DNA from 3 places in the Citricoccus sp. NR2 genome. Region 1 is predicted to be linked to each of the others. Evidence: riboswitches for the same ligand, from Rfam matches in the RefSeq annotation. Region 1 holds a riboswitch; each other region holds the start of a gene.
The links. A riboswitch is a leader RNA that binds a small molecule or an ion and turns the genes downstream of it on or off. The one in region 1 is predicted to bind S-adenosylmethionine.
Positions count from the first base shown of each region.

Region 2: it holds a riboswitch for S-adenosylmethionine, as region 1 does, so the genes downstream of both, O1A05_RS13885 (O-acetylhomoserine aminocarboxypropyltransferase/cysteine synthase family protein) here and O1A05_RS01190 (acyl-CoA dehydrogenase family protein) in region 1, are expected to answer to the same signal.
Region 3: it holds a riboswitch for S-adenosylmethionine, as region 1 does, so the genes downstream of both, O1A05_RS00690 (monooxygenase) here and O1A05_RS01190 (acyl-CoA dehydrogenase family protein) in region 1, are expected to answer to the same signal.

Region 1 is NZ_CP115154.1:247,766-254,287, forward strand. It holds gene O1A05_RS01180 (methionine ABC transporter permease) at 1-596, opposite strand, end outside; gene O1A05_RS01185 (methionine ABC transporter ATP-binding protein) at 598-1,467, opposite strand; SAM riboswitch class I at 1,474-1,565, opposite strand; gene O1A05_RS01190 (acyl-CoA dehydrogenase family protein) at 1,694-3,061, opposite strand; SAM riboswitch class I at 3,073-3,177, opposite strand; gene O1A05_RS01195 (helix-turn-helix transcriptional regulator) at 3,443-4,423, shown strand; gene O1A05_RS01200 (flavin reductase family protein) at 4,575-5,171, shown strand; gene O1A05_RS01205 (4-hydroxyphenylacetate 3-hydroxylase family protein) at 5,235-6,522, shown strand, end outside.
Region 2 is NZ_CP115154.1:2,943,496-2,950,017, reverse strand. It holds gene hrpB (ATP-dependent helicase HrpB) at 1-2,690, opposite strand, end outside; SAM riboswitch class IV at 2,888-3,003, shown strand; gene O1A05_RS13885 (O-acetylhomoserine aminocarboxypropyltransferase/cysteine synthase family protein) at 3,072-4,391, shown strand; gene metX (homoserine O-acetyltransferase MetX) at 4,450-5,619, shown strand; gene O1A05_RS13875 (SGNH/GDSL hydrolase family protein) at 5,650-6,516, opposite strand.
Region 3 is NZ_CP115154.1:145,848-152,369, forward strand. It holds gene O1A05_RS00685 (acyl-CoA dehydrogenase family protein) at 1-1,015, opposite strand, end outside; gene O1A05_RS00690 (monooxygenase) at 1,015-2,397, opposite strand; SAM riboswitch class IV at 2,412-2,527, opposite strand; gene O1A05_RS00695 (hypothetical protein) at 2,665-3,459, shown strand; gene O1A05_RS00700 (type I restriction endonuclease) at 3,751-4,863, opposite strand; gene O1A05_RS00705 (IclR family transcriptional regulator) at 5,076-5,783, shown strand; gene O1A05_RS00710 (ABC transporter substrate-binding protein) at 5,974-6,522, shown strand, end outside.

The DNA of each region.
Region 1 (6,522 bases):
AACATGATCGCGATCGCCACCAACATCACCTCGGTTTCGTATCGGTAGTAGCCGTACCGGATGGCAAAGTCGCCGATACCGCCGCCACCGACGAGCCCCACCATCGCCGAGTAGGAAATGAAGGAGACGGTGGTGATGGTGATCGAACCGATCAGGGCCGGTCGGGCGTCCACGAGCATCACGGAGCGGATGATCTGGCCGCGGGTGGCGCCCATGGCGCGGGCGGCCTCAATGGGCCCGGTGCCCAGCTGGTTGATGTTCTGCTCCACCAGGCGGGCGAAGTACGGAATGGCGTTGACCGTCAACGGGACGATAGCCGCCGCGGTGCCCACGGTGGTGCCCACCACGAACCGGGTGAACGGGATGATCGCGATGAGCAGAATCAGGAACGGGAAGGAGCGCACCGCGTTGACGATGGCGGAAACCACCCGGTGCAGCTGCGGCGAGGGTGAAATTCCGCCGGGGGCGTGGTTCACGAGCCAGATGCCCAGCGGGGTGCCGAGCAGCACCGCAATCGGGATGGCGACCCCAATCATGGCGAAGGTCTGCAACAGCGCTGCGGTGAATTCGGGAAGCAGTTCGATGATGCGTTCCATGTCAGTTCCCCACCTTCTCCAGCACTACCGCGGAGTCTGCCGTGGTGCCAGCGGCGTCGTTGTCGTCGTTGTGTCGGTCGGCCGGGGCGGCGGACACCTCCAGGGTGCCTACGCGTCCTTTCTCCACCGAGATGCCCTCGGAGATCAGGTAGGAACCGATCGCGGTGTGCGGCCGGAAGCTGTCGGAACGCAGCTGCTCGGTGGTGAACTGCTCGACGATGGCGCCGGATTCCATGACGGTTACGTCGTCGGCCAGGGCCTTGATGACCTCCATCTCGTGGGTGACGACCACGATGGTGATGCCCAGCTGGGCGTTGATGTCGGCCAGGTACTGAAGCACCGTGGCGGTGGTGAATGGGTCCAGTGCGGAGGTGGGCTCATCGCAGAGCAACACATTCGGCTTGGTGGCCAGGGCGCGGGCGATGGCCACACGCTGCTTCTGCCCACCGGAGAGCTGAGCAGGGTAGGCCTTGGCCCGGTCGGCCAGGTCCACCAGCTCCAGTGCCTCCAGGGCCCGACGACGACGCTCGCGCCGGTTCGTCACGCCCGCGAAGGTCAGCGACAGTTCCACGTTGGCGACGGCGGTGTGATTGTTCACCAGGTTGAAGCCCTGGAAGATCATGCCGATCTGGTGGCGGCGCTGGCGCAGCTGTTCCGCGCTGAGCCCGGTGAGCTCTTCGCCGTCGACCCAGACCTCACCGGAGGTGGGGCGCTCCAGGAGGTTGATGTTGCGCAGCAGTGTGGATTTGCCGGCCCCCGAGAAGCCGATGATGCCGTGAATCGAGCCACGGCGTACGTCGAGACTGACGTCGTCGACCGCAGTAATGTCACCGCCTTTGAACGTGGTGGTGACGTGGCGCAGGGAGATCATGAGAATCCTCCATCGTTGCTGGCATTAGCACCTTCGCCTCGTGGGGCGGGTTGCTGCGACGTCGACGAGCCAGGTCTCTCGGTCGCTCTGGATGGTTACCGGTCCATTCAAACACGGGGACGAACCCCGTGTCATGACGAACCATGACGAGCGTCATGCATCTCGTCACACGGTTCACAAACGCTCTGCAGCGATCACGAACCGTCGAAGATGACGTTATGTGACGTCATCCTTGAGTCGGTGCGGATGCTGCCGCTGAGGCCGGGGCATCGCCGATAGCGGACAGCCCTTGCGGCAGGGTGCCGTTGATGAACCAGTCGCCGACCTGCCGTGAGCGGAAGACGATGGGGTTGTGCGTGGCCACGGTCTGGGCGTTGCGCCAATGCCGGTCCAGCCCCTTCTCGACGGCGGTGTTGGACGCCCCGCCGGTGAGGAAGAGTTCGGAGGCGACCCGGATGGTCTGTTCCGGCACGGTGATCTGGGCCTGCTGGATGGCCAGCTCCGCGGTGTAGAACTCCTGTGGAACCGTCCCGGTGAAGTCGTGCCGGTCGGCGCCGGTGGCTTCCGCCACCGCCAGCGCCTCATCGAAGGTGTCGGCGGCGTGCAGCACGGTAGCTTCGACGGCGAAGGCGGTGGCCGCGATGTTTCCGGTGGCCTCCTGGATCAGCGGGTCCTCACGGTAGGGCAGCCCCAGCCCCGTGTTGAACGTGCGCTTGCGCTCCCGCACCCCGGTTGCGGTGTCCTCGCGCACTGCCCGGGCGATCCCGGCCAGCACGGCAAGCAGCACCAGCTGGAAGAACGAGGCCTCGAACACCGCCTCCGGGGTGCCGATCCGGCGCGGCAGCACGGAGAGGGGATCCAGCTCGACGTTATGGAATCGGGCCGTTCCGGTGGCGGTGAGCTTCTGCCCGAACCCGTTCCAGTCGTCGTCGAGCTCGACGCCGGGCGCATCCGTAGGCACCACCGCGAAGGAGCGCTCCCCAGTCACGTCGCCACCGGCTCCGGTGAGGCTGGCCGAGACGCGGGTGTGGGTGGCGAAGAGTGACCCGGTGGCGTAGAACTTCTCGCCGTTGAGCACCCAGGTCGTCTCCGGTCCCGACCCGTGTTCAGTGAGCACCGTGTTCAGGGTGCCCAACGCGTTGCCGCCCTTCTCGGTGGAGGCGTTACCGACGGTGGCCCCGGCGCGCAGCTGGGCGTACCAGTGCTGAGAACGGGCGTCGTCGAGAAACCGCAGCGACTCCACGAATCCGGCGTGGGAGCGGTACTGATGCGCCACGTTCGAGTCCGCCGCGGCCAAGTCGATGAGTAGCCGGATGAAGGTGCGCACGCTCACCCCTGCCCCGCCGTGCTCGCGAGGCACCCGCAACAGGCCGAAGCCGGCGCGGTTCAGGTCGGCGATCTCCGCAAAGGGCAACTGCCGGTGCAGATCCCGCTGCCGAGCCCCGGCGGCGATGCGCTCGAAGTTCGGCGCGAAGTGGGCGGCAAGGCTGGGGTAATTCGATCCGGCGGGCACCTGGGGCGGGGTCAGCTCCGCCAGTCGCGGCGTCGAGGAGACGGAAGCGGCGGGGGCGGAATCGGCAGGAATGACAGACACGAGGATGCTCCTTTCCATCGGTTCTGGCGGTAGCACCGTCCCGCGCTCGGTTTTCCCAGGGCGGGTGGTTGCTGCGACGTCATGGAGCCAGATCTCTCGGTCGCTCTGGATGGGTTTCGAGACACATCTAACCATGACTGCCCCGCCGAGGAGCAACCCGGACCGCGCGCCTCAGGGCCGAAAGCACCCTTGTGTGACCCCATATGACCCGAATTTGGCGCCGTATTGATACTCGGTGCGTCCCGATAGAGACGAATTTCATCCTTCTGTGATCTGCGCGCAGTACCTAAACTCGAGGAAGAAACCGTGATTTACATCACATCGCGGGCAGGGTTTCACTCACCGCACCCGCGAGACTTCCTGACCCAGAAGGGGCACGTGATGACCGACGACGCAGCAACGACGCCCCACCCGACCGCGCCCGCTTTCGTATCCTTCACCACCGAGCGGATCCCGCACCGCGAGCGCATCGAGTTCTGGGAGGCGCACAACACGAATGCCCTGATCGGCCTCGATATTCGCACCCTGGACGACAGTCCCCTGAGCGCTGAGGAGCGGAATCTGCACCTTCCCACCCTGCGCTTCGCCCACGTCCGCGGCTCGCCGCAAGTCGTCGAGCGCTCCCAGGCGACGATCACCGCACACCCTACCGAGGACGTCGCGCTCTTCATGTGCCTCGACGGCGAATCGTTCTTCCATAGCGACCAGGGCACGCATGTCTTGCACCGAGGTCAGGCCCTGATCTGCGATGCCGACTCCCCGTTTCTGCGCGGATTCAGCGTCGGGGTTCACGAACTCGTCCTCACCCTGCCCAAGAGCACCTTCACTCAGATCTCCCGAGGCACAGATTTGCGCCAGCCGCTCACCGTGAACTTTTCCGCAAGCGCGGCACAGGGAAGCCCTGAATGCCAGAGCGCGCTGGAGATGGCTCGACTCATCCTGGGAGCCTTCAAGCGCCCCGATCTGGACTCTCAAACCGCCGAGGACCTCACTGTCGAGCTCATGGAACGCACCCTGCACGGCGCCGGTCCGGATTATCGCTCTGCTCACAAGCGGGCACTGCGCGTCATCGACCATCACCTCGCCGACCCGAACCTCAATCGCGCCCAGACTGCCCGGGCAGTGGGTGTCAGCGAGCGCCAGCTCAGCAGGATCTTCGCCGACCAGGGAACAACGTTCAGCGAAACGGTCACTCGTCAGCGCATCCACCATTCCCGGAAACTCATGGAAAAGCAGCCCCAGCTGAGCATCAGCGAGGTGGGCCTGCGCAGCGGATTCCCTTCCGCCTCGCATTTCTCGCGCACCTTCCGGGAGCACACCGGGCTCAGCCCGCGCGAGGCACGCGCCGCCGCACAGCCCTAACCCTGACTTCTTGACGGATTCGGCCATCGACTTGCCCGTACGGGACAGAGAGTCGAACCGGGGAACCCCTCACCGCCAGCATAGGAAGTGACGCACATCACACGCTACAGCGTCCGCACCGTGAGTCCCCTGAGGAAAGCACCGAATCATCATGAATGCGACGAACACCGCCCCGGCTCCCACCGAGGAGCCGCTCGAAAACACCTTCACCTCGCGAGATCTCCGTAAGGCCTTCGGCAAGTTCGGCACCGGCGTCACCGTGGTGACCTGCCAGACCCCGGAGGGTACGCCGCACGGAGCCACCGTGAACGCCTTCACCGCCGTCTCGCTGGATCCGCCCCTGGCGCAGGTCACGCTGATCCGCGGCAACAAGGCGGGCCAGTACCTGGAGGATTCGCCTTTCGCCATCAACATCATGTCCGTCAACCAGCTGGATGTCTGCCTGAACTTCGCCGGCAAACCCATGAAGGGCTCCCCCGCGTGGCGCTGCGAGGACGGCATCCCCGTGCTCGAGGGCAACGCCGCGACGCTGGAGTGCAAGCCCTGGCGCATCTACGACGGCGGCGATCACCTCATCGTGATTGGCGAGGTCATCGCCCTAGAAGTCAACGACGTCGAACCGCTGCTCTTCGTCTCAGGGAAGTTCCGCGAGACGGGACGCTTCCCCCAAGGAGCGCCCTGGGACGCCTCCGGAGACAGTCTGGCGATGGGGTGGTTCGAAGGATCGACTTCCTTCGACGCCCTCTGAGCCGACACGCACACCCTCAGAGCTCCGAGAAATTTCCACATCGATCAAGGAGGAATCGCCACCATGACGATCACCAAAACCGACATGTCCACCCGTACTACTCCGGCCAACCCGCAATTGCCGATGACCGGTGATGAATACATCGAATCACTGCGCGACGGCCGCGAGATCTACATCCACGGCGAGCGCGTAGAGGATGTGACTACGCACCCTGCCTTCCGCAATTCAGTGCGCATGGTGGCCCGCATGTACGACGGCTTCCACCAACCTGAGAACTCCGACAAGCTGCTCGTTCCCACCGACACGGGCAACGGCGGCCTGACGCACCCCTTCTTCAAGGTGCCCCGCTCGGTCGAGGACCTGAAGGAGTCACGCACCGCCATCGAGGAGTGGGCGCGGATGAGCTACGGCTGGTTCGGACGCTCCCCCGACTACAAAGCGGCTTTCCTTGGCACCTTGGGCGCGATGCCCGAGTTCTACTCCCCCTACCAGGAGAACGCTCAGCGCTGGTACCGAGAATCCCAGGAGAAGGTCCTGTACTGGAACCACGCGATCATCAACCCACCCGTGGATCGGCACTTGCCGCCAGACCAAGTTGAAGACGTGTTCATGCGGGTCGAGAAGGAGACCGACAACGGGGTGATCGTTTCCGGTGCCAAGGTGGTGGCCACCGGCTCGGCCATCACCAACTTCAACTTCATTTCCCACTACGGCCTGCCGATCAAGAAGAAGGAGTTCGCGATCATCTGCACCGTGCCGATGGACGCACCAGGCATCAAGCTCATCTCCCGCACTTCCTACGCGCAAAACGCTGCGGTCACGGGTACGCCGTTCGACTACCCGCTGTCGTCACGGATGGATGAGAACGACGCCGTGTTCATCTTCGACAAGGTACTCGTGCCTTGGGAGAACATCTTCGCCTACGGCGACCCGGATCAGATCAACGGGTTCATGCCGCAGACCGGGTTCATTCAGCGGTTCACGTTCCAGGGCTGTATCCGTCTGGCCGTCAAGCTCGACTTCATCGCCGGACTACTATTGAAGGCCCTGGAGATCGCCGGCACCAAGGATTTCCGCGGCGTGCAGGCCCGCGCCGGCGAAGTCATCGGGTGGCGCAATATGTTCTGGGCACTGGCCGACGCGATGATGCTCAATCCCGATGCGGGTCCCAATGGGTCGGTGCTGCCGAAGATGGACTATGGCATGGCCTATCGCATGTTCATGGCGCAGGGGTACCCACGCATCAAGGAAATCATCGAGCAGGACGTCGCCTCCGGACTGATCTATCTTCCCTCCGGCGCACTGGACTTCAAGAATGCTCAGATCCGCCCCTACCTCGACAAGTACGTGC
Region 2 (6,522 bases), 620 kb from region 1:
TCTTCCGGCCAGGGATGTTTGGCGTAGCGGGCACGGTTTTCCGCTCGCACGGCCGGATAGGCGTTCTCCCAAAATGAGTTCAGATCCGAGGTGACCGCCAGGGGTCGTCCGGCAGGGGAGAGCAGGTGCAACAGCACGGGAACCCGGCCCTCGGCCACGGTGGGCCCGGTGCGCCAGCCGAAGCACTCCTGCAGTTTCACCGCGAGAACCGGTGGGGCCGGCGTGTCGGCGTCGGGATTGTTCTGAGAGGGGTGGTCTTCGGGGGCCGGCCAGTCTAAGGTGATCTGCGAGCCCGAGGGCACCGTCAGCCGGAGCGGGGCGAGCTCGTCGAACCGGGCGGCCTCGGGCCAGGGGAGCAGCCGGCGCAGCGCGGAATGGAGGTCCAGTGAGCGTTCGGCGGCACCGGCGGCGAGCTGGTCGATTTCCGGGCCGAGCCAGTCCTCCACGGTGGCGGTGAGTGCGGCGTCGGTCACCTCGGGCCAGGGGGCGCCGTACACGCGATGCAGGAAGCCCAGCCGATTCCGCAGGGTGGCCACCGATGCTCCGGCGCGCTGCACCAGGGCGAGCACCCCGGTCTCGCGCCATTCGGCGACGACGGCGGATCGGGCGTGTTCGGGCTGTGGCGGCACCGGGGTGGAACTGAGTTCGATGGCGCCCAGACGGCGGATTCGGCGGGCGGTGACCCGGCGGTGAGTATCGGAGGCAGCGTCCAAGCGGGCCACTGTCTCGTCCACGAGCAGAGGGCCCGCCGCTAACTCAGCGTGTTCGGGATCCAGCTCGACGGCGGCGCGAATCACCGCATGGTCGCCGTGCAGGCTCAGCTCGGCCACCGCAATCCATTCGGCCCCGATCAGCGACGACGACGCCGGCAACCGGGCCGCGGTGCCGGACGCGAGCAGGTATTCGGCGTCCCGGCGTCGGGCGATCTGCTGCGGGTAGGCCAGCGCGGTGATCAGACCGAGTGCGTCGTGGTGAAGGTGATGCTGGTCGAGAGGTCCTCCGGCGTCGTCGTGTCCCGTCGACTGCGGGGCGAGGTCCTCCGCCACCACCGCGGCCCGGGCCAGCCGATCGACGTCATGACGCCAGCCCGGATCCGAGCGCAGCTGCCGGTAGCGCGCCATCAGATCGGCCCCCGGGGCACGCGTGTCCGCGGCCAGGGTGGCCACTGCCTCGGCCGCCACCCGGGCGTCCCACAGCTCTGCCCCGTCGAGCAGGGCCCGGCCCAGATGGGGGTCCACCGGCAGTCGGGACATCCGCGCACCCAGCTCCGTCGGGGTGCCGTCGTCGTGGACCGCGCCCAGTTCTTGCAGGCGCTGCTCGGCTCGATCGGCGGCCGCCGTCGGAAACGGGTCCGGCAGCCGCAGGCCAGCACCGCGCGGGGCTCCCCAACAGGCGACGTCGAGTAGTGCCCGGCCGAGCTCGTTGCGTCCTGCGGTGCGGATTTCGGGCGCAGTGTGGGCCGGCCGTGCCGCGTATTCGGCCTCGCTCAGGCAGCGCACCACCGTGCCGGGCGCCTCGCGGGCGGCACGCCCACCGCGCTGCACCATGGCGGATTTGGACGCGCCGAGGGTGATCAGCCCAGATACCCCGCGCCGGGAATCCTCCCGCAAGGCCCGTTCCAGACCGGCGTCCACCACCAGCCGCACCCCGGGCACGGTCAGCGCCGATTCCGCCACATTGGTGGCCAACACGATGCGCCGGGGAAACTGCGAGGCAGTGTCGGTACTGCGGGCCAGAATCCGGTCCTGTTCCCGGGCCGGCATCGACCCCAGCAGAGGCAGCACCGCGGTATCGGGCGCCAGGCGCGGGTCGCTACCCAGCCGGGCCGCCACCCGGTCGATCTCACGGGCGCCGGGCAAAAACACCAGGGTGTCACCGGGGCGATCGGGACCAACGGGGGTATGCGGGTACTGGTGCAGATGCTGATATTCGACGACGACGTCGGCCACATGATCCAGAAAACCGGGTGCGACTCCGCGGGCATCCAGACTGCGCTGCGCCTGCGTTCCCCAGGGTGCCCAGATCTCCTGCAGCGGATGCGGTTCGGTGGCCACCTCAAGCACCCGTGCACCCAGCAACTCCGCCCAGTGTCCGACGTCGAGGGTTGCCGACATCACCACCACATGCAGCTCCGGGCGCAGCTGACCCAGCTGTTCCACCAAGGCGAAGGTCAGATCGGTGTCCAGGTGACGCTCGTGGACCTCGTCGAGCACGATGGCGCCGATTCCGCTGGCTTCCGGGTCCGCGATCAGCCGACGCAGCAGCACCCCGGTCGTCACGAACTCCACCCGCGTGGCAGCCGAAACGTGTCGGTCCCCGCGCACCGTGTAGCCGACCTCGCGGCCCAACTGCGCACCGCTGAGAGAGACGAGACGACGCGCGGCAGCTCGGGCGGCCATCCGGCGCGGTTGCGTGACGACGACGCGGCCCGCCGACACTGCAGCCAGCGCCGGTGGCACCACCGTGGTCTTGCCGCTACCGGGCGGCGCGGAAATCACGACTCGGATGCCCGCCGTTCCGGCCCCGGAGTCTGTTCCTGGCGCGGTGAGCTCAGCCTGCTCGGCCAACTCACATCCGGCCAGCCCGGTCAGTTGCGGCACCAGGCGGGCCGCGGGCAGCCCCTGAACGATCCGTTCCCATGGGATCTCCCAGGAATCGGCGGGTTGGTGCGCGGCGGGTGTGTTCGTCATGATCGGTTCCCCGCCCCTCTTTCCTTCAGCACTGTCACCGACCCCGGTGCCCCGCGCGTCGTCGGGTTTGCCGGGTTTGTCCGGTTTCTCGGAAATACGGTATCAACCCCGAACCCGCCCCTGCAGATGACGCCGCGTCTCGCCCGTGACCGCCGGCGAGATGAAACCGGCGGTGCATTCTGGCACAATGACATCCAGGTCACGAGTGTCAGCGACAAGCCCCGGCTAGCTGATCGGCAACCCTCCAACCGCGGTGGGGTGCCCCGGGTGAGGACCAGGCGATCGAGGAACCCCTCGACCGCAAGCGCGGGCCATCGCGGACCGCCTCTTCGGCCTCGGAGCGGCGATGGTGATGGCCCTGACAGAACAGGAGCCGCCATCATGTCCCCTTCAGCAGACTGGTCGTTCGAGACCCAACAGATCCACGCCGGGATCACCAACGACCCCACCACGGGAGCCACCCAGCTGCCGATCTACCAGACGACGTCGTTCAGCTTCCCGTCCACCGAATCTGCCGCGGGACGTTTCGCCCTGCAGGAGCTCGGCCCCATCTACACGCGCCTGACCAACCCGACCACCGACTCCGTCGAGAACAAGATCGCCGCGCTCGAAGGTGGGGTGGGCGCGGTATTGCTCTCCTCGGGGCAGTCGGCCACTACCCTGGCGATCCTCAACGTGGCCGGGGCCGGGGACCATATTGTGGTTTCGGCTTCGCTGTACGGCGGCACCCAGAACCTGTTCAAACACACCCTGACCCGACTGGGTATCACCACCACGTTCGTGCAGGATCCGGACGATCTGAACGAGTGGCGTTCGGCCGTTCAGCCGACGACGAAGGCGCTGTTCGGTGAAGTGTTGGGCAATCCGCGCGCCGATGTGCTCGACATTGCCGGGGTGGCTCAGGTGGCGCACGACGCCGGGGTGCCGCTCATCGTCGACTCCACCCTGACCACCCCGTACCTGGTGCGACCCTTTGACCACGGGGCCGACGTCGTCGTGCATTCGGCCACCAAGTTCCTGGGCGGGCACGCAGCCGCCCTGGGCGGCGTGATTGTGGACTCTGGCAACTTCGACTGGACCGCCGATCCGGAACGGTTCCCCGGTTTCAATGAACCGGATGAGTCCTACAACGGCATCGTGTTCGGTCGTGATTTCGGGGCCGACGGCGCACTGGGCGCCAACGTCGCGTACATCCTGAAGATCCGCACGCAGCTGCTGCGTGACCTGGGCACGTCGGCCAGCCCGTTCAACGCGTTCATTCTCAACCTCGGATTGGAGACGCTCAGCCTGCGTATGGAACGTCATGTCGCCAACGCCCAACGGGTTGCCGAATATCTTGAGGCTCACCCCCAGATGCATTCGGTAGCCTACGCCGGTCTGCCGTCGAGCCGGTGGCACGAGCGGGCATCGCAACTGTTGCGGGGTGCCGGTTCCGTGGTGGCATTCGAGATCGACGGCGGAGTGGCGGCCGGGCAGGCTTTCGTGGAGGCGCTGCAGCTCCACCAGCACGTGGCGAACGTCGGCGACACCCGTTCGCTGGTGATTCACCCGGCGTCCACCACCCATTCTCAGCTCACCGAGGATGAGCGGCGCGCCGCCGGGGTGGGCCCGGGGCTGGTGCGACTCTCGGTGGGGCTGGAGCATGTCGACGATATTCTGGCCGATCTCGAGGCCGGATTTACCGCGGCCGTTAAGGCCTGAGGGTCCGATTCGAGAGTGACCAATATCCCAGACCAGACGGCGAAAGAAGCAGGAACACATGACCATCGGAGTGGACCCGATGCCCGGCAGTGACACCAGCAGCACCACCAACACCGCTGACAACAGTGCGGTGGCACTAGACCTGCAGGGCGGACTCCGCTACGCCGATCTCGGCCGCTTCGATTTCGAGACCGGCGGCCAGCTCCCGCAGATCCGGCTGGCCTATGAGACCTGGGGCGAGCTCAACAGCGACGGTAGCAATGCCATCCTGATCGAGCACGCGCTCACCGGTAATTCCCATGTCGCCGCCTCCGACGCCTCGGACGAACCCGGCTGGTGGGAGGGCCTGGTCGGTCCGGGCCGCCCCATCGACACCGAAAAGTGGTTCGTGGTGTCGGCGAACATGCTCGGCGGTTGCGACGGTTCCACCGGTCCTTCGAGTCTCGACGATGACGGTCGGGCCTGGGGATCGCGCTTCCCGTTTGTCACCATCCGCGACGCCGTGCACGCCGAGGCCCGATTGGCGGATGCCCTCGGAATCCGGGTCTGGCATGCCGTGCTGGGCGGTTCGATGGGCGGCGCCCGGGCTCTGGAATGGGCCGCCACCTATCCGGACCGGGTGCGTGGTTTCGGGGTGTTCGCGGCCGGTGCGCACTCCACCGCCGAACAGATCGCTTTCGCTCAGGCGCAGGTGGAGGCCATCCGGTTGGATCCGAACTTCCACGGCGGTGACTACTACGACGCCGACCACGTTCCCTCCGGTGGTCTGGGGATCGCCCGTCGTATCGCGCATATCACCTACCGGTCGGAAGCGGAGCTGGAGGCGCGGTTCGGCCGCGCGGCCCAGCCCGGGGAGGACCCTTTCGGGTCGCCGACCCGTCGCAACGGCCGCTACCAGGTTGAGTCGTACCTGGATTACAAGGCGATCAGCTTGGCCAAGCGGTTCGACGCGAACAGCTACCTTGCGCTCACGGAAGCGCTGATGTCACACGACGTCGGCCGCAACCGCGGGGGAGAAGCGGCAGCGTTGAGCCGGGTGACGGCGACGCCGTTCATCGCAGCGGTGACGTCGGACCGGCTCTACCTACCGGAACAGTCGGATCAGCTGGCGGCGCAGTTGCCCGGGGACGTTCCGGTGTTCATGATCGACTCACCGATCGGTCACGACGGGTTCCTCACAGACCTGGAGCAGCTTTTTGACGAACTGGTCGAGACCCTGAGTCTGTAATTGTCGCGGCTCGTGTAGCGTCAGGGGACGTCAGCGAGCGGACTCGCCGTGATCGTCGGTCGGCTCTTCGTGCGGGTCGCTGCCCTGAGGCATCGGGGCACCGAACATGGGTGCCGCCGTCGGGCGCTTCGCCGTCGTGTGGTCGCCGGAAGATTGGCCGCGCAATCGTCGCAGCACCCACGGCAACAGGTGGTCCTTCGCCCAGATCGCGTCGGCGGTACGTGCCTGACGCCAGGTTCGTTCAACCGGGGGTTTCGGCTCCAACGGGGAAAGCTGGTGCGGCACGTTCAGGGTGTCGAGAACCATGGAAGCGATGGTGTGATGACCGGTGGCCGAAAAATGCAGCCGGTCCTCGGCCCACATCTCCGGTCGCGTCAGCTCACGCAGTGCCCACATATCGGCGACGACGGCGTCGTGCCGGGCCGCCACCGCCCGCACATTTTCGTTGTAGATGGCCACTTTGCCACGAATCCGCCCCATCACCGGGGTGTCTCGGATATCGGGGCCGTTGAACACGACGACGGTGGCGCCACTGCCGGTCAGGCGCTCGACCACCGCATCTAGCTCGGTGGCGATGACATCGGGATCACCGGAGGGGCGTAGCACGTCGTTCCCGCCGGCGCAGATGGAGATCAGGTCGGGCTGTAGTGCGAGTGCCGGTTCCACTTGCTCGTCGCGAATCTGGCCTAGCAGCCGGCCGCGGATAGCGAGGTTGGCGTAAGAGAAGTCCTGATCGGCGGGTACGGTTCGGGCCAGTTCCTCGGCCACGCGGTCGGCCCAGCCTCGGTGGTATTCGGGATGATCGTCGAGGGGCTGGGGGTCGCCGATGCCCTCGGTGAAAGAGTCTCCGATGGCGACGTACCGGCGCCACGGGTGTGGAGTGAGAAGAGCATTCATCCTTCC
Region 3 (6,522 bases), 100 kb from region 1:
CGTCGATTTCCGGGAGGATCCGCCCGTCCGACTCGGCCTGCAGCTGGCGGGCCAGCTCCGGCAGAATCGCCGCAAACGCAGCGCGGGCGCCGAAGATCTGCGACGACGCTTGGCCCACCACGTGCAGCACCTGCGGGTCCTGCCCGGGCAGCTCGGCGGCACCATGGGAGAACCCGCGGGTCCGCGAGCGCACGTAGCCGGCGCCCTCCTCCACCACCGCCTGGCCGATGCCGGTCAGCACAGCCAGGTGCACGTACTGGGCGAGCGCCTGTCCGAACGCCACGCGGCCGCCGGAATCGGGGCCGTCCCCGGGCGGGGCGATATCGGCGTGCGGCACCGGGGTGGAGGCGAAACGGGTGGTCCCGGAGGCGGTGAGTTGCTGGCCGAAGCCGTCCCAGTCGTCGACGATTGTGATGCCCGGCGCGGTACTCGGCACGGCCGCGCTCACGGGCTGTCCGTCGTCGTCGGTGGCAGAGACGAGGATCCAGTCAGCATACGCAGCCCCGGTGGAGTAGAACTTCTCTCCGGTGAGCACTCGTACGGGGTGGCCCTCGGCGTCGCGCCGTTCGGTGGTGTGCAGCCGCGTGACGGTCTGCCCACGCACGTTGCCGCGCTCGGTGAGGGCGTTGCCCACGATGGCGCCCTCGCCGATCCGGCGCAGCCACCGGTCCCGAAATTCCGGCGTGGCCGGGTCATCTGCAGGACGGGACAACACGTCTTCCACGTGCAGCCAGTGTGCCCGCAGTGCCTGTGCCAGGTTGGAATCGGCCCGGCCCAGGGCCACCAGAAACCAGGAGGCCTCCTCGAAGCTCAGCCCGGCCCCGCCGTACTCTTCCGGCACGCGCAGGGTGGTGTAGCCGGCGTCGCGCAGGGCGTGCACCGCGTCGCGGTCCAGCTCCCCGGCGGCTTCCCTGCTCACGGCGGTGGCCGCGATCTGGTCGAACACCGGTGCCAGCTTCTGATGCGCGGCCCGGACTCGGTCGGGCTGTGTTCCCAGCTCACGCGTCGTTGTCATCAGATGCCCTCTGCGAACTGTACCGGCGTCGCAACAGCACCAGCCTCAACGCCCGCTTCACCCGCTTCACCGGCACCCGCCGCAGCCGGATCGGAGTTCCGTGCTGTCGAGTGGTGCGGCGGCAGCACCCCGTTAATCCGGTAGTTCCCCACCGCCTGGGTGCGGTAGATCAGCGGGGTGTGGCTGGCGATGGCGCGCGCGTTGAGCCAGTGCAGGTGCAGCTGCTTGGCCGCATCCGTGGCGGAGGCGCCGCCGGCCTCAAAGATCTGCCCGGTGGCATCCAGAATCAACTCCGACACCACCAGCGACGCCTCCGAGAGTGCAATGTTCGCCCGGGCGTGCGCCTCCAGGAACACCGGATCCTCCAGGTCGGTGTGCCCGCGAGTGGCCCGGTACGATTCCTCCACCACCTCGGCCGCCCCGCGCACGATCTGCCGCGCCGATGCCACTTTCGCCGACACCGCCCCGATCACCTGGTGCACCAGCGGATCCTGGGCGGGCGTCTCCGCCGTCGCGTGATCGTAGGTCCGACGCCGCTTCTGCACGAACCGGGTGATCTCGCGCAGTGCTGCCGCACCAATCCCGGCTTGAGTGGCGGTCAGTACGATCCACAGCACCGTGTAGGCCAGCACCCCGGTGGGCACGTTGAATTCCTGCAACCGGTCGGCCTGCACCGGAACCCCGCGGAACGTGGTGGTGCCGGATGCGGTGAGCCGCTGGCCGAACCCGTTCCAGTCATCCACCCGTTGTACCCCGCGATCATGCGCATCCACGACGACGAACAGCGGGCCCTCGTCCTCGCGCCCGGGACGCGTGGCCGACACCAGCAGGTAGTCGGCGAACAGCGCGCCGGTGGAGTAGAACTTGTCGCCGGAGATCTCCCCGATCTGGCTCGTGCCGGTGGCCACCGCTGACTGCGAGGTGTCGGCGTCGACGTCGGAAAACAGCACCGGCGCCTTGCCTGCCGTCGGCGGCAACTCCACCAGCGCGTTGCCGAAGATCTTGCCCGCGGCCACCTCGGCCAGCCACCATTGAGACACCGAGCCCTGGGACTCGTTCTCGTGCTGTTCGGTGAACATGAAGTGCCCGTGCAGCGCCTGCGGCAGGTTGGAGTCCGCTGCCGCCAGCTCGATCAACAGCTCCGCCAGCTGCTGCAGGCTCGCCCCGATTCCGCCGTACTCCCGACCCAGCCGCACCCGGGTGAACCCGGAATCGCGCAGCAGCTCGATGGCGTCGAAAGCCAGCTCATGGTCCAGTTCCCGTTGCTGCGCCCCGGCCCGGATCAGGGCGAATACCGGATTGAAGTGCTGGGCCAGCTGCTCGCTGGTGGGCCCGTGCTCGGCGGTGGCTTCTTTCAACTGGGCAAACGTCGACGTCGACATGGGGAGGGTCCTTTCCTACGTACTTGCCCGGGACGGTCGTACCGCGGGCCGAATCCTCACCTGGAGCACCCCACTACGGCGAGAGGGTTGCCGTCCGGTCAGCCAGGGCTTCGCACCGGATCTCGTGATTCTCTGGTCCCGAACCTAGCCAGGCCCGCGCGACGTCGACAACCTTTTCGGCCCAGATCGTGCACGCTGGGACACATTCCGTCACCCTCGCGGCTTCAGCTGTTCCCGGCGTCGCGGCACACACCCTAAGCTGAGACCATGACTTTCTCGGAGATCGCCACCACCGCCGCCGTGTCCGCTTTCAGCCTCGTTGACCCTCGAGATCTCGACGACGAAACCCGCCGCTACTACCAGGCCGGATCGGCCCTCACCTCGGTGCTCGCACTCAGCACCAGCAACCCCACCCTGCGCTCCACGCCAGCCCTGCTACGTTGGGGCATCAAGGCCGGAGCCGGCGCCGTCGGCTGGTGGGCCGCCGATGGCCGCTTCGATCACTGGGACACCGCCGTGCACGAATGGATCGAGTCCAAGGGCTCGGCGCACCCACGTTGGTGGATCGCCGCCGGGGCCGCCGCCACCATGGTCGGCACCTTCGCCCTGGACCGCGCGCTCAGCCGCTGGGAATCCCGCGCGGCTTGGGAACGCGAGCTCGAGGAGACCAAGGAAGAAGACCTTTTCGAACCGCTGCATCCGCGCGTCCGCGAGGTCCTGGAACTGCTGGCCCCCGAGGAACTGATCCAGTCCGAAGACGTCCAGGAACAAATCAAGTCAGCCACGCAGCTCGCTTTCGAGCCCACCTATGACAGCGTGGTGTTCCACGTGCCGGAGGAATCGACCCGGCTCGTCCCGTTCCAGCAGACTTGGTGCGTGGCCGGGGTGTTCCAGCGCAATGGGGTGGAGCATGAGATCCGGTTGATGATCAACGACGGACTGCTGGGCGAACTCGTCATCTACGCCGAAGACGACGCCGAGGTCGCGTTCTCCAGCCTGAACGAGTGGCCCGCGCCGAGCGAGATCACCCTGATGATCGAGTCCCCCACCCCGGTGTCCTGACCTCTCGACGAATCCCCTCCGGCTCAAGTGGACAACCATGCGGTCGACCGTCTTCGGCGACAGACCCGGCTGGCGTGCAATCAACTCGAGCTAGGCCAGATCACGCCCCAGCCGTTGCACGAAGTAGTGTGGCACCACCGAGCGTAGAAGCATGAGCACGCGGCGTGCCGCCTATTTCTGGCAGGATGACTTTTACTTCGAAGAACCCCTCAACGAAACCATGGCCGCGTTCACCGACTGGCAGACGCGACCATGGTCATCGAGAAGTAAGTGGCCCGATCTAGAAGGACATCAAAGGTTCTCGAGAATTCGTCGGGTCGTCGTCCGCAGCGAATCAGCGAACTGGTAGATGTCAACCAACCCGTCGATAGGGTGACGGGTTTCGCGCCGCTCCTCATCGAACGTACCAATGTACTTTTGCGACCGGTTGAAGTGGAGACGCGCAATCGATCGGCGGTTGTTGTCATCGAGCATGACAGCGAAATAGGACTTGGAGTCCCGGTAGAAGACACGATCCGGCGCAACTTCACTGCACACGATTGCTCGGATGATGTGAAAACCTTCGAGCTCTTCGATTGTGGTTTCAATACCATCGTCCTCGACCGCAGCTTCCCGAAGGTCTTGCTCGACGACTTCATCGCTGGAAAGGCTCTCTGCCATTTCTGCCCCCTTGTCTGCAGTCGAGGCAGATTCTCCAAGAGCAGTTTTCAACCGATCGTTGACTTGGTCGCGCAAGAACTGCCGTGTCGCTTTGGAGATGAGACTGGAGAACTGTTCCCGGACGCGCTGAGTGACCGGTCCTTCATAGACCTTCGATGCAATGAATTTGATCCAATCGTCGTCTGCCTGGTGGAAAAAATCACCGATGCGTCGCTTGATTGCGCTGATGTATTTGAGCTCTTCAGCTGCATTAACCACCGATTCAAGGTCAAAGTCCTCTTTGGAGAGCTTCTTGAGTTCAGGCAGCAAAGCATCGTCAATGTCATTGAGATCAAGGACCAAGAATGGCTTCGAATCCATCTTGTTCGGCGCGTCCAGGTCTGTATAGAACTGATACTGCTCACCGTTCGTCAAAATTGCGATCCGAGCCTTTGTCACCGCAAAGTATCGGAAGAGCTGTGATGCGTGCTCCAACTTCAAAGTGCCAGTCAGACTCTTGCACTCCACCAACATCTGGATTTCGCCATCTCGAACGATGGCGTAGTCGATCTTCTCTCCCTTCTTGATTCCCAGGTCCGCCGTGAACTCCGGGACAACTTCAAGTGGGTTGAATACGTCATATCCAAGAATCGACGAGATGAAGGGCATAACCAGCGCATTCTTCGTCGCCTCTTCAGTAGCGATGAGGTCCTTCTGCTGGCGCATTTTGACTGCAAGCGAGTACAAACGTTCCGAGAAATTCACAATGCTCCTTTGTGCGTGACGAACATCTCCATGCTAGGTCGAACGTTTACGCAAAAGTAGAGCGTCTCAAGATATTGCTTTCGTACCGCCACAAGGGAACGACGCGATGCAAGGCCGCCAGGGCACACTACCTAAACCGATAGAATGTGAGAGGGCACACATAACGGTCAAAGAGGGGTGCAATGGATTCCAGCGGGGGCATACTCGCACGCGTGGCGCAGATCCTGAGGACACTGACGCAAAGTAGTGCCGGTCTGACTGCCACCGAAATGTCTCGATCCACGACGATACCGGTATCGACATGCCATCGAATTCTCCGGGCGCTGGCCAAGGAAAACCTGCTAGAAATTGACGCCTCCTACCGATACCACCCCGGCTTATCTCTCTGGGAGCTAGGCACCACGTCACCGAGATCCGGGCAGATCCAGCAAGTCGCATTGCCCTTCATGCGCGACCTCATGCACGTCTCGGGATTTCCTGTGCACCTTGCCGTCCGTGACGGCCTGCATGCTGTTTTTATCGAGAAGATGTACCCCTCCGGCAAGGCCCCCGAGCGGCCATACGTGGGCAGTCATTACCCTTTGCACCTCACGTCAGTTGGCCTCGCTTTACTAGCCCATGCACCAACGGCGGTCCAGGAGGAATATCTCAGTTCAACACTCGAGCGCCGCACCGATCTCACGGTGACTGACCCGCAACAGATCAGGCGAACGCTGGCCGAAATCCGAGCCCGAGGGTTCGCGATTAGTGACCGCCAGGTCAATGCGACGTCGACCTCAGCAGCCGCTCCCATCAAGGGCTCCGACGGGAGAGTTATTGCAGCGCTCTCCGTCAATACTCCGCACGGCGTGCTTCGTGAGAGATCAATGGCTCATGGGGTTCAAACAACGGCACTAGGCATTTCTCGAGCGATCGCCTGAGCTCCAAAATCAAGGTGCGGACCAGCTCAAATCCCACGTCGTGGGATGTGACTAGCCTCACACTAACTCGATTGAAAGGGTGTCTACAGCAGGCATCACCCTTTCATCTCGAGGAGCACCCATGTCACAGCAGTCCACAGCACCATTCCACTCCATTTCACGCCGAGGTTTCCTCGGAGGATCCCTCGGCTTGGCCGCGCTTGGCGCGCTGACCGCCTGCGGTAGTGCTGGCGGCGCGTCCGGTGGCGCTGCGGGCGATGGCACTCAATCCGCCTTTACCTATCTGAGCTATCTGCCCATGGAAACGCTCTCGGTTGCGCCAGAACTTATGGCCGCCGCGGGCGGATACTTCGCAGATCAGGGTCTGGACGTGACGTTCCAAACGACCAAGGGATCGCCCCAAGCCATCCAAACTTTGGTGTCCGGGGCAGGTCCGCTCACCCGCGTCGGATTGATCGACCTGATGACGGCAGCCGCAGACGGTCAGCCGCTGGTGAACGTCGGCAGTATCGTCCGCGGCTCCTCCATCAGAACGCTGTACAGCACCGATGTGCCATTGGCCTCCCCCGAAGATTTCGTAGGCAAGACCGTCGGTGTCCCTTCCGAGGGTGGCACCAGTGACAAGTCGCTGTCACTCATGCTGCACAAGGCAGGAATCGATCCCTCGGAAGTGCAGCGACAGGTCGTGGGGCTTGGCCCGGGAACATTCGAGCTCGTAAAACGAGGCGACATCGCCGGC